3 regions of the Mesorhizobium sp. B2-3-2 genome follow, and region 1 is predicted to be linked to each of the others. Evidence: riboswitches for the same ligand, from Rfam matches in the RefSeq annotation. Region 1 holds a riboswitch; each other region holds the start of a gene.
The links. A riboswitch is a leader RNA that binds a small molecule or an ion and turns the genes downstream of it on or off. The one in region 1 is predicted to bind cobalamin.
Positions count from the first base shown of each region.

Region 2: linked by a shared signal. The riboswitch ahead of FJ964_RS10835 (aromatic ring-hydroxylating dioxygenase subunit alpha) and the one ahead of FJ964_RS27700 (DUF1636 family protein) in region 1 are both predicted to bind cobalamin.
Region 3: linked by a shared signal. The riboswitch ahead of bluB (5,6-dimethylbenzimidazole synthase) and the one ahead of FJ964_RS27700 (DUF1636 family protein) in region 1 are both predicted to bind cobalamin.

Region 1 covers NZ_VFWA01000019.1:57,030-60,987, forward strand. Annotated here, with positions in the region: gene cobN (cobaltochelatase subunit CobN) at 1-1,080, opposite strand, end outside; gene cobW (cobalamin biosynthesis protein CobW) at 1,097-2,152, opposite strand; gene FJ964_RS27700 (DUF1636 family protein) at 2,155-2,583, opposite strand; cobalamin riboswitch at 2,621-2,825, opposite strand; gene FJ964_RS27705 (winged helix-turn-helix domain-containing protein) at 2,855-3,958, opposite strand, start outside.
Region 2 covers NZ_VFWA01000003.1:454,800-458,757, reverse strand. Annotated here, with positions in the region: gene FJ964_RS10840 (hybrid-cluster NAD(P)-dependent oxidoreductase) at 1-869, opposite strand, end outside; gene FJ964_RS10835 (aromatic ring-hydroxylating dioxygenase subunit alpha) at 889-2,136, opposite strand; cobalamin riboswitch at 2,267-2,469, opposite strand; gene FJ964_RS10830 (DUF680 domain-containing protein) at 2,950-3,147, shown strand; gene FJ964_RS10825 (DUF680 domain-containing protein) at 3,218-3,424, shown strand; gene FJ964_RS10820 (DUF680 domain-containing protein) at 3,494-3,700, shown strand; gene FJ964_RS10815 (DUF680 domain-containing protein) at 3,772-3,958, shown strand, end outside.
Region 3 covers NZ_VFWA01000005.1:132,886-136,843, forward strand. Annotated here, with positions in the region: gene FJ964_RS14760 (pirin family protein) at 1-291, opposite strand, end outside; gene FJ964_RS14765 (DUF2277 domain-containing protein) at 332-598, opposite strand; gene FJ964_RS14770 (exodeoxyribonuclease VII small subunit) at 695-946, opposite strand; gene FJ964_RS14775 (histone deacetylase family protein) at 950-1,876, opposite strand; cobalamin riboswitch at 1,998-2,178, shown strand; gene bluB (5,6-dimethylbenzimidazole synthase) at 2,227-2,979, shown strand; gene FJ964_RS14785 (TetR/AcrR family transcriptional regulator) at 3,065-3,670, opposite strand; gene FJ964_RS14790 (MFS transporter) at 3,791-3,958, shown strand, end outside.

The DNA of each region.
Region 1 (3,958 bases):
GGCAAAGGCGCGGTGGCCGAGCGCCAGGTCGGTCTCGCTTTCGCCCTTGAACGAAATGGCGCCGGCGAGGATGCGGCCGTCGAGTTCGGGCAGCACGACATGCATGGCAAGGTCGGCTGGCGCCAGCCCGCGCTGGTTCGTTTCCCAGACGTCGCGGCGGGTGGTGGCGACGATCACCTGGAAGACCGGCACGCCGGCGCGGTCGAACAGGGTTTCGACGCCGGGTTCGGCGCCGGAAGCGAAGGCGGTCGCCGTGACGATGGCGGCGGGCTTGAGCTGGGCAATCGCGGTCTCGACAAACGCCAGGGATTCCGGGTCCTTCAGGCTGGAGACGAAGATCGGCACCGGGAGCATGCCGCCCTGCCGCAAGGCTTCGAAAAGTGCGTCGATGGGCGCGACATCGGCGGCGAGCAGCATTGAGCGGTAGAAGAGGACGGGCACGACCTTTCCCTCCCCCTCGAGGGGAGGGTGATCCGCAGGGCCGGGTGGCGCCCGAACCCCTCCCTCGAGCGGGAGGGGGACGACGCCGCGACCCGGCTCGTAGTAACCCGCCTTCGGCACGTTGACGGGCTCGGCCACCGCCGCATCCGATCCCGCCAACCGCGCCAGCCTGCGCACCAGCGCGCTCATATTGGCCGGGCCGCCCTCGCGGAAATAATTGAGCAGCCCGTCCAGTTCCTCGCGCGGCAGCGTCGAGGCTTCGATCAGCCTGATATCCTCGTCATGGCTCTCGCCGGGCAGCAGCGCCAGCTTTATGCCGCGCTCGCGGGCAACCACGGCCAACTGGTCGCAGCCGTAGCGCCACCACTCGTAACCGCCGAGAATACGCACCAGGATGACTTTGGCGTGACGGGCGACGCTGTCGATCCAGAGGTCGACGGACATGGGGTGTCGCAGGTCGCGTAGCGCGGCCAGCCGCATCGTGGGCAGCCGATCGGCGTCGCCTTTCCAGGCCGCCGCCAGTCCGGCAAGGTCGCTGTCGGTGAAGGACAGCGCCACCATGTCCGCCGGCGTCTGCCGCAGATCGACCGGCTCGGCGAGATCGTCGAGCGAGGCGGATGTGGTGGCGAGGATGTGCATCGCGATCGGTGTTGCGTCAGCCGGCGAGGATATGCTCGATCGCCGGGCGGTTCAGCCCCTTGAGACCGATGACGACCAGGCGCGAGCGGCGGTCGTCGTCAGCCGTCCAGGCGCGGTCGTAGTAATGATTGACGCGCGGACCGACGGCCTGCAGCAAAAGCCGCATCGGCTTGCCGCCGACCTCGACGAAGCCTTTCACCCTCAGCACGTTTTCCTGTTCGGCGGCGGTCGCGACGCGCTTTGCCAGGTCGTCCGGGTTGGCGATCGAGGGGATGTCGACGATGAACGTGTCGAAGTCGTCATGCTCGTGGTCGAAGGCGCCGTCATGATGGGACTTGCGGTTCTCGATGTCGTCCTCGACGGCGAGGCCCAGCCCGAGCAGCACGGACGGGTCGACCTTGCCATGAGCCGTCGGCACGACCTTCACGGCGCGAGCGGAGTGTTCGCCAATGATGGCGTTGGCGCGAGCCGAACCTGCGGCATCCATCAGGTCGCTCTTCGACAGGATGATGAGGTCGGCGCAGGCGATCTGATCCTCGAACACCTCCTCGACCGGGTCGTCATGATCGAGGCTCTCATCCTCGGCGCGCTGCGCCCGCAGGGCGTCCATGTCGTTGGCGACGCGCCCCTCCGCCAATGCCGGACCGTCGACCACGGCGATCACACCGTCGACCGTCACGCGGCTCTTCACCGTCGGCCACTGGAAGGCCTGGACCAGCGGCTTCGGCAAAGCCAGGCCTGAGGTTTCGATCAGGATGTGGTCGACCTTCGGCGTCAGCGACAGGATCTGGTCGAGCGCCGGGACGAAATCGTCGGCGACGGTGCAGCAGATGCAGCCATTGGCCAGTTCGACGATGTTTTCCTCCGGGCAGGTGTCGATGCCGCAGCCCTTGAGGATCTCGCCGTCGATGCCGATGTCGCCGAATTCGTTGACGATGATGGCGATACGCTTGCCGCCGCCCGCGTTTTCCAGGAGGTGGCGGACCAGCGTGGTTTTGCCGGCACCCAGGAAGCCGGTGACGACGGTACAGGGGACGCGGGAGAGAGTGGCGGCGGAAACTGCGGCGGTCATGGTCAGTCCTTCAACAGGTCAAGGGGTGGAATGCGGGCCACGAGGCCGCGCTTGAGGGAATCGGGCCGGCCACGCCAGGGGATAAGGCCGTCGGTCGAAGTGGCGAAGAGTTTCGCGCCGGTGACGAGGTCGGCGCCGCTGGCGATGTTCAGGTCGCCGAAGACATAACTCCAGCAGCCGTCGCGAAGGATCGCCGCACTGAGGCGGCGCTTGCAGTTGCCGAGGCATTCGACGGTGCGGACGCGGATGTTTTCGGCCGAGGCGGCTTGGCGCGTGTCTTGAGCCAAAGCTTCGCCGGCGCGGGGATGGGCGTCGGAACCGGTCTCGTCGCGGCAGGAAGCGCAGACGATAACAGTGACGCCGGCCAGGGCGTCGCTTTCGCCAGACAAAATGTCCGCTGTTTCAGCCGGGAAACTGCTGTCGCGTTCCAAATCGGGCTCCTTGCCCGGAAAACCCGCCGGGCGATCGGATTCTTATGTCTCAGACGGCAGGTCTCCTGGCTCGCGGGTCATCGCCTTCGTGCCGCCTTCCCGGGACCGTCCCAGTGGTTTTCGGCCTTGGCTCGTCGCTTACAGTTGCGGGGACAGCCGCGGATTTGAAATCGAGATTTCGCACCGCATTCCCTCTTGGCTCCTCCCTTTGCCGAGAGGAGACCGTCTGGATGGGATTTAGGCTCTTGCAGGCGGCGGTGTCAACGCGCGTCTACGACACGGCAATGTCGGCGAGCGGCTGCCCAAGGTCGCCGGCGGGCGTAACCTCAATCCGTTCGAGGCCGAGCCAGCCCTGCATCTGCGCCAATTCCTGGAAGAGTTGCGCGGCGGTTTCAGGCGGCGCGCTGGGCTCGGCATAGGCCGCGTGGACGCGTAGCACGCCGGCCGGCCGGTCGGCCTTGAGGTCGACGCGCGCGACGATCCTGTCGCCGAGCAGGAAGGGCAGGACGTAATAGCCGTATTGCCGCTTTTCGGCAGGGGTGTAGATTTCTATGCGGTAGTGGAAATCGAACAGCCGCTCCGTGCGCGAGCGCTCGAAGACGACCGGATCGAACGGCGCCAGCAGGGCCCGGGCCTCGATCCTGCGGGGAATGCGGGCCTCCTTGTGGAGGTAAGCCGGTTTGTTCCAACCCTCGACACGCACCGGCACCAACTCGCCTGTTTCAACCAGTTCCTCCAGCCGGCCCTTCATGTCGGCCGGCGACAGGCGGAAATAGTCGCGCAGGTCGCTTGCTGTCGCGACGCCATGGGCGCGGGCGGAGATCCGCAGCAATTCCCGATGCGCGTCCTCCGCTGATGGCACCGGCAGATCGAGGATTGCCTGCGGCAGCACGCGCTCGGGCAGATCATAGAAGCGTTCGAAGCCACGGCGGTGTGCGGTGGTGATGCGTCCTGCCCAGAACAGCCATTCGAAGGCATGCTTGGCGTGGCTCCAGCCCCACCAGCCGCCGGATCCTTTCTGGCCTTCGAGCGCGGACGCAGCTATCGGACCGCGCTCCGCGACCTCGCGGTAGATCTCTTCTATATAGGCGGCGTGCTCGCGCCCCCATTTGGCCAGTCCCAGGTACATTTCATCGCCGCGCTCGGCGCGCTGCATGCGCCAACGCATCAACGGATAGGTCTCGACCGGCAGGAACGAGGCCTCGTGGGCCCAGTACTCGAACACCGTGCGCTTGCGCGTGACGGCGGCGTTGTCGAGCAAGGTGAACGGGTAGGGGCCAAGGCGCGAATAGAGCGGCATATAATGAGCGCGCACCACAGCGCTGACGGAATCGATCTGCAGCAGGCCGGTACGCGAGAGCACACGGGCGAAGTG
Region 2 (3,958 bases), on a different contig from region 1:
TCCGAAAGCAAGAACCGGACCGGCGTCGCGGCTTCGACAGGAATGGCCGCGCCGTCTCCAGCCGGCGAGGCGAACGGCGCCGGAATTTCCTCCGTCAGAGGCGCTGCAAAGCTTTCCTGATGGTATTTCGCAATGTCGAAGCCGGCGGCTTCAAGCATGCCGCGCACGGCACGCATGAAGGGGTCGGGGCCGCAGCAGAAGATTTCCCGGTCGCGGAAGTCGGGCGCCAAGAGCGGCAGCCGGATGGCGTCGATGCGGCCCATATGGCCGAACCAACCCTCCCGGCTCGACCGTTCCTCGATCATGAAGCCGAGCGACAGGCCTGGCATGCGGCTGCCGAGCAATTCCAGTTCCTTGCGGAAGATGATCTCTTCGGGCCGGCGCGCGCAATTGACGAAGCCGACATCGGTCCATGGCGCGCAGTCGTTCAGCCAGCGCAGCATAGACATCATCGGCGTCACGCCGGAGCCGGCCGAGATGAACAGATATTTGGCTGCCGGGTGGCTGTGCAGCGAAAAGTCTCCGGCCGGCCCATAGGCCTTGACGTGCGAACCGGGCCTCAAATGGTCGAACATCCAGCGCGTGCCGGTGCTGCCGGCCTGCGCCTTCACCGTCACCGCGATCGAGAACGGCCGCGAGGGCGAAGACGACAGCGTGTAGGTGCGCATCAGCGGCCCATCCGCTATCGGCAGTTCCAGCGTCACGAACTGGCCCGGCTTGTAGCGGAACCAGGTCTGGTTATCGGAGCGGAAGGTGAAGGTCTTTACATCAGGCGCCTCATCGCTCACGCCGATCACTTCCAGCACCTGGAGCCTGTCGTTCCAGGGCGTCATCTGATCGAGATGGCGATAGAGGCCGAGATCCGTCATCGCATTCATCCCTCACCTCTCAAGCAACGCTGCGCAGGGCCGGCCGGCCGCCTTCGGCGAGGCGCGGACCGATGAAACGCGCGTACCAGTCCACGAACTGGATGACGCCGCCTTCGTGCAGTTCGGAATAGGGGCCGGGTTCATAGGCCGGCGACAGGATGCCGAAGGCGTTTTCCTCGACGATGCGGCGGTCTTGGTCGTTGGTCTCGGTCCAGACATGGGTGAGCTCGGCGAGATCGTAGTCGACACCCTCGACCGCGTCCTTGTGAACCAGCCATTTGGTCGTCACCGCGGTCTCGGTGGCGCTGATCGGCAGCACCCGGAAGGTGACGGCGTGGTCGCCGAGGATGTGGTTCCAGGTCGTAGGATAGTGATAGAGCAGCAACGAGCCGATGCGGTCGGTGGCAACGCTGTCGGACAGGTTCTTCTTGACCGCGCGTTTTCCCGTCATCGTGTAACTGACGGCATCGCGCAGCAGCGGCGCGCGGGTGGCACGGTATTGCCCGGCCGGGTCGATGCGGAATCTGCTCGGCAGGCCGGCGGCCTCGCATTTGGCCCAGTGAGCCAGCATCTCCGGGTCGCTGTCGGCGCCTTGCACGCCGGTCACGGTCGGCGCCTCAGGAAAGGTCTTGCAGAGCTCCGGATGGTTGCCGGCGCAATGATAGCATTCGCGGTTGTTTTCCCAGACCAGCTTCCAATTGCCCTTCTCGACGATGGTGCTCTCGAAGGCGACCTTTGCTTCGCGCAGCCGATGCGGCAGCAAATAGGGTTCGATCATCGTCCGCATCGGCACGAAATCCGCCGGCTCGTCGGCGAGGCAAATGAAGATGTAGCCGCCGACGCTTTCGCAGGCGACCGGCTTCAGGCCGAACTGGCTCTTGTCGAAACCCTCGGCCATCTGCCTGGCGAACAGCAGCCTGCCGTCCAGTTCGTAGGTCCACTGATGGTAGGGGCAGACGAGCTTCGCCGCCGTGCCCTTGTCGGTGTTGCAGACGCGGCTGCCGCGATGGCGGCAAGAATTGTGGAAGGCGTTGATGTTGCCCTTCTGGTCGCGCACCAGCACCACAGGATAGTCGCCGATCTGCACGGTGATGAAGCTGCCGGGCCTGGGCAGTTCGCAATCATGACCGATGAACAGCCAGTCGCGGTACCAGATCAGCTCCATATCGAGCTTGAAGTATTCGGCGTCGGTATAGAAGGGCTGCTCGAGTGAGAAGCCGTCCCTGCGGCCTTGCAGCCGTTTCAGCATGTCGTTGCGCGCATCCATGTCCTGTCCTCGCATTGAAGTCCTGTCCTCGCATTGAAGGACTGAACGGAGGGGAGAGAGGAAGGATCAAGCCGCGCGCCGGCTTGCGCCGGACATGCACCATCCGCCTCTTGACCGCCCGCCGCGATCAGTCGAGTCCAACATCTCAGGCTGGTTTCCGGGCTCTGGAGCTGTCCTTGCGGACTGTCGCGACACCTTCCCAGGCCTTTGCCCAGTGGTCTCCCGTCGCGACCTGAACTCCACCACCGTTGCGGGGGCAGCGCCGGATTCTGACCGGCTTCCCAATTCTCCGCCTCGTCGTCACGTGGCGGCACCCGAGATGGCAGGATCTAACCATGATCGCCGACTTGTCGTCGGCATGAAAACGACATCGCATCAATGCCGCGCGACACGCATTGGAAACGGTGCGGCCGTCGTTGAAGGGGCAGAAAGGCTCGGCTCGCCGCCTCGGAATTCAACTCGTGGCGGAGCCAAAAAAGGTTAACGGTTTCGAAAAGTGACTATTAGCGCCCTCTAAAATCGAACCGAACGGTTCGTTTCTGTTGACGATGCGTGCAGGACGGTGTGAACACTGCGCCTTCGACACAGTTGGTGATCGCACGATCAGTTTACCTAACTATCTGATAGTAAACGGAAAAAAACGAATGTAGAAGGCCCTGGCACAATTTCAAGTGGTGGAAACTTGGTCCACGCGGAAAAACTTCGTGATTGGAAATGGCGGTATGGCTTTCCCACATCGGGGCTGTCCGAACGACGCGATTTCCTCCCAAGACACGCCGCTAGACGGACGGGAAAAATACTGGAGTATCAAAAATGAAAAAGATCATTCTCACTGCCGCCGCCCTTCTGGCTGTTTCCGGCAGCGCCTTCGCTGGTAGCGACCACTATGGTTCGAATGCCCCTGCGGCCACCGCCGTCGACAGCCCGTACACCGCTTCGACCAAGAAGTCGGAACCGGCTGCCCAGACGCCTGTCCAGGGCGCCGATCGCAACCTCTTCGGCAACAACTAATAGCCGATCTCCAGTTGACGGCGGGCTTTTCCGCCGTCCTGGCGAAATTTGAGAATTCAGGAGACTTGAAATGAAGAAGATCGTTCTTGCTGCCGCCGCCGTTCTGGCCGTTTCGGGCAGTGCTTTCGCCAGCAGCGACAACTATGGCTCCAATGGCGCCAACCAGCCTGCCGTCACCTCGGTCGACAACGCGCACACGGCTTCGGTCCAGAAGTCCGCGCCGTCTACCCAGGCGCCTGTTCAGGGTGCCGACCGCAACCTCTTCGGCAACAACTAACAGCCGATCTCCAGTTGACGGCGGGCCTTCCGCCGTCCTGGCGAAATTCGAAAATTCAGGAGACTTGAAATGAAGAAGATCATCCTTGCTGCCGCCGCCGTTCTGGCTGTTTCGGGCGGCGCTTTCGCCGGCAGCGACAATTATGGCTCCAATGGCGCCAATCAGCCCGCGGCCACGTCGACCGACAGCTCGTACACCGCTTCGACCAGGACGTCGACTCCGGCTGCTCAGGCCCCTGTTCAGGGTGCCGATCGTAACCTCTTCGGCAACAACTAACAGCCGATCCTTCAGCAGCTGGCGGGTAAGCCCGCCACTGCGGTGGAATTTGAGAATTCAGGAGACTTGAAATGAAGAAGATCATCCTTGCCGCCGCCGCCGTTCTGGCCGTTTCCGGCAGCGCTTTGGCCGCCAGCGACAATTACGGCTCCAATGGTGCCAACCAGCCTGCCGTCACCTCGGTCGACAAGTCGCACACGGCTTCGATCCGCGACAGCGGTTCGCCCGTCTACAAGCTGCTCAATTCCTCGGGTGACG
Region 3 (3,958 bases), on a different contig from region 1:
GGTGCCGAGCGAATCGCGATGCCTGATCCTGCCATCGAACAGGTAGGTGACCGTCGACAGACCGATATGCGGATGCGGCCGGACGTCGAGCGCCTGACCGGCGCGCAGGATGGCAGGCCCCATGCGGTCGAAGAAGATGAAGGGACCGACCAGCCGCCTTCTGGCGGTCGGCAAGGCACGGCGAACCTGAAAACCGCCAATGTCCTTCGCGTTCGGAATGACCATCAATTCGATCTGGTCGCTGGCAAAGGCGTCGCCTATTTCGGGGTCCTTCCCGGGGAAGAAGCTCATGAACTCTCCTTGTCAGCGGCCGATGGCTGCTTTGGGCAGATCAGGCAAAGCGGATCGCCGCCTTCGCCCGCAGCTTGGCCGCAACCTCCTCGCGATTGCGCGGATGCTGGTTGGTTTCAAGCGAATCGAGAAGCTCGCGCGCCGACGCCGCGATGGCCTCGACGGCATGGTCGAAGGCGTGCTGGTTCTGCTTCGAGGGCCGCGTCGTTCCGCTCAGCTTGCGGACGAACTGAAGGGCAGCATCGCGCACCTCGTCATCGGTTGCCGGCGGATCAAAATTGAACAGGGTCTTGATGTTTCTGCACATCGCTTCCGTATCTCCTCTTGTCCTGAAGCCGTTTCAATCGGGATGCGTTCTATCCTCAATCATGATCGTGTCAAAAACCGGCAACGGCCGCGTGCCTCAATCCGCGTCCAGCGGCTCCGTCCCGACCGGCTTGCCGTCGCGGGACAGCCTGATCTTCTCCACCTTGTCCTCGGCTGCCTTGAGCAAGCGGTCGCAATGCACCTTCAGCGCCTCGCCGCGCTCGTAGATCCTGATCGACTGGTCGAGCGGCACATCGCCACGCTCCAGATCATCGACGATCTTCTCCAGCGCGTCGAGAGCCTGTTCGAAGCTCATAGCCTTGACGTCTTCGTTGGTTTCACCAGCCATCATTCATCCTTTCATCAGTCGCCCGACATGGGCGGCGACCGAAAATGCCAATCCCTGCAGATCGTAGCCGCCCTCGAGCAGGCTGACGAGCCGGTTGCCGCTGTGGCGCGCCGCGCGCTGCATGAGCTGGCCGGTCGCCCAGTCGAAATCATCCTCGGTCAGGTTGATCTCGGCCAGCGGGTCGCGATGATGCGCGTCGAAACCGGCCGAAATGATGATCAGGTCGGGTGCAAAATTGTCGAGCGAGGGCAGCACGCGCGACAGGAAGGCATCGCGGAACGCGTCGCTGCCGGTTTGCGGCGCAAGCGGCGCGTTGACGATGTTGCCCGCGCCGGTTTCGTTCTTTGCTCCGGTGCCGGGGTAGAGCGGCATCTGGTGGGTCGAGCAGTAAAGCACGGACGGATCGTCCCAGAAAATATCCTGCGTGCCGTTGCCGTGATGCACGTCCCAGTCGACGATGGCGACACGTTCGATATCGTGTTTGCGCTGTGCATAACGTGCGGCGATGGCCGCCGTGTTGAACAGGCAGAAGCCCATCGCCGTCGCTTTCTCCGCATGATGGCCGGGTGGCCGGGCGGCGACGAAAACGTTGTCTGCCCTGCCGGCAAAGACGTCGTCGACGGCGGCGTTGGCGGCGCCGATCGCGGTGATCGCCGCTTGCCAGCTCTTCGGGCTGGCCGTTGTGTCGGCATCGATGCGGGCGATGCCCGTCTCGGGAATGGCGGCGCGTACCCGCTCGACGAAATCCTCGGGATGCGCGTAGAGAATGGTGGCCTCGTCGCCTTCCGGCGCCTCGAGGCGGTCGAGCGCGGCAAAAGCCTCCTCGTCGAGCACGCGCTCGATGGCGCGCAAGCGGTCCGGCCGCTCCGGATGGCCGGGTGGCGTGATGTGCTCGAGGAAGATCGGATGGGTGTAGAGACGAGTGGCCATGCTCCCTATCTAGTGCCCCGGAGCGGCGATAGCCATGCGTTGCGGCCTGATGGCTGGGGAAAATCGCGCCTGCGTCCATTCGCGTCGCCGCGGGGATTGGCGGCGCGGAGGCTTCGTCGTAAAGTCCCGGCCGCTGCCTGGTGCCCGCTGCGAGCGGGAGAATCGGGAACACGGTTTGATCCCGTGGCGTGCCCAACGCTGTAAGGGGGACCGCGCCGGTAAATGCCACTGTCGATGACGGGAAGGCGCCGGACGCGGGTTGATCCCGAGCCAGAAGACCGGCCTGGCAGGCATCGTCATCCGCATGGTCAGGCGGACGGCAGTTGATTGCAATCGCAAGGGGACAAGCGATGCCGGACGATATGACCATCCCCGTGGGTGACGGATTCGACCAGATGGCGCGCGATGCGGTCTACCGCGCCATGTTCACGCGGCGCGATGTCCGCAGCTATTTTACATCAGAGGCCGTCGATGACGAGGCGCTGGCACGGCTGCTGCTTGCCGCCCATCACGCGCCATCGGTCGGCTTCATGCAGCCATGGAATTTCATCGTCATTCGTGGCACCGCACGACGGGAACAGGTGCGCGACCTGTTCCTGGCGGCGCGCGAGCAGGAATTGCCCGCCATCGAAGAAGAGCGGCGGGCGCTCTACCGCAAGCTCAAGCTGGAAGGCATCTGCGAAAGCGCGCTCAATATCTGCATCACCTGCGACCGCCGACGCTCACAGGGTTCGCCGCTGGGACGCTGGCACAATCCCGAGATGGATCTCTACAGCACGGTCTGCGCGGTGCAGAATTTCTGGCTGGCGGCACGCGCCGAAGGCGTCGGCGTCGGCTGGGTCAGCATTATCGAGGCGCGGGCGTTGAAAGATCTTCTGTCGATTCCCGAGCATGTGACGCCGGTGGCCTATCTCTGTGTCGGCCGCGTCTCCGAATTCGCGCCGAAACCGGACCTCGAAACACATGGCTGGGGTCGACGGCTGCCGCTGCCCGAGCTGATCATGAGCGAGACGTTTTGCGGACAGGGCGAAGTGCCGCTCAAGTCAACGATCGCCCGCCTCAAGGTGGCAACATGCGAAAAATCTGGCAAACCCTTGATTTGATTGCCGCTACGGCATGCTCAGCGCTGCCGGCGGCCTGCGCCTTGTCCTGAGCATCTGAACCTGGAAGCACCTCGGCTATCCGCCTTCAGGCGGCTGTGGCACCCTTCCTCAACAATCCTTCGAGCAGTTGCTTGAATGCCGCCACCACGGTCTTTGATGTCGCTTCCGGGTCGTTCGAATTGGCGATCCGCTGCGCCGCCTGACTGCTCGCCCCGTTGATCAGCCGTGCCGCGGTCTCGGGGTCGACGCCCGAGACGACCACCCCGTCGCCCTGCAGCGTCGTCAGGTGATCGGTCATCGACGCGACGCAGGCATTGGCGTTCGGCCATTGCGCGGGATCCCCCAGCACGGCCGGACCGTCCCGGAACATGATTCGCTGGATTTCCGGCTCCAGCGCCATTTCGATGTAGCTCGTGCATTCGTCGACGAAGCTTTGCCAGCGGGTCGGTGCTTTCGCTGCAACCTCATTCACCCGTGCCGCCATCTCGGCGTCGATCTCGGCGATGACCGCCTGCAAGAGCCCCTTCTTGTCGCCGAAATGATGATAAAGCGCACCGCGCGTCAGTCCTGCCGATGCGGTGAAATCGTCCATCGACGCTTCGGCATAGCCGATCGTTCCGAACGCATGCCGGGCCGCGGCAATCAATTTGGCGCGCGTTTCGGCGATCATTTCCTTGCGGGGCTTGTGCATCTCTTCTGGCCTTATCCACATACGTTCCGTATGCCAATTGACATACGCAACGTATGATCTATTTAGTGTTCATACGCATCGTATGTAATTTCCGAATCGCCTTTTGTCGAGGAACGGACCATGCAGAACCCCTATTCCGAGATTTTTCGAGCCCCTGGTGCCAAGGGCTTTGCCGCTGCAGGCTTCATGGCGCGCCTGCCGATCGCCATGGCGCCGATCGGCATCGTGGCGATGCTGTCGCAGACGCGCGGCGAATACTGGCTGGCGGGCGCCGTCTCGGCGACGTTC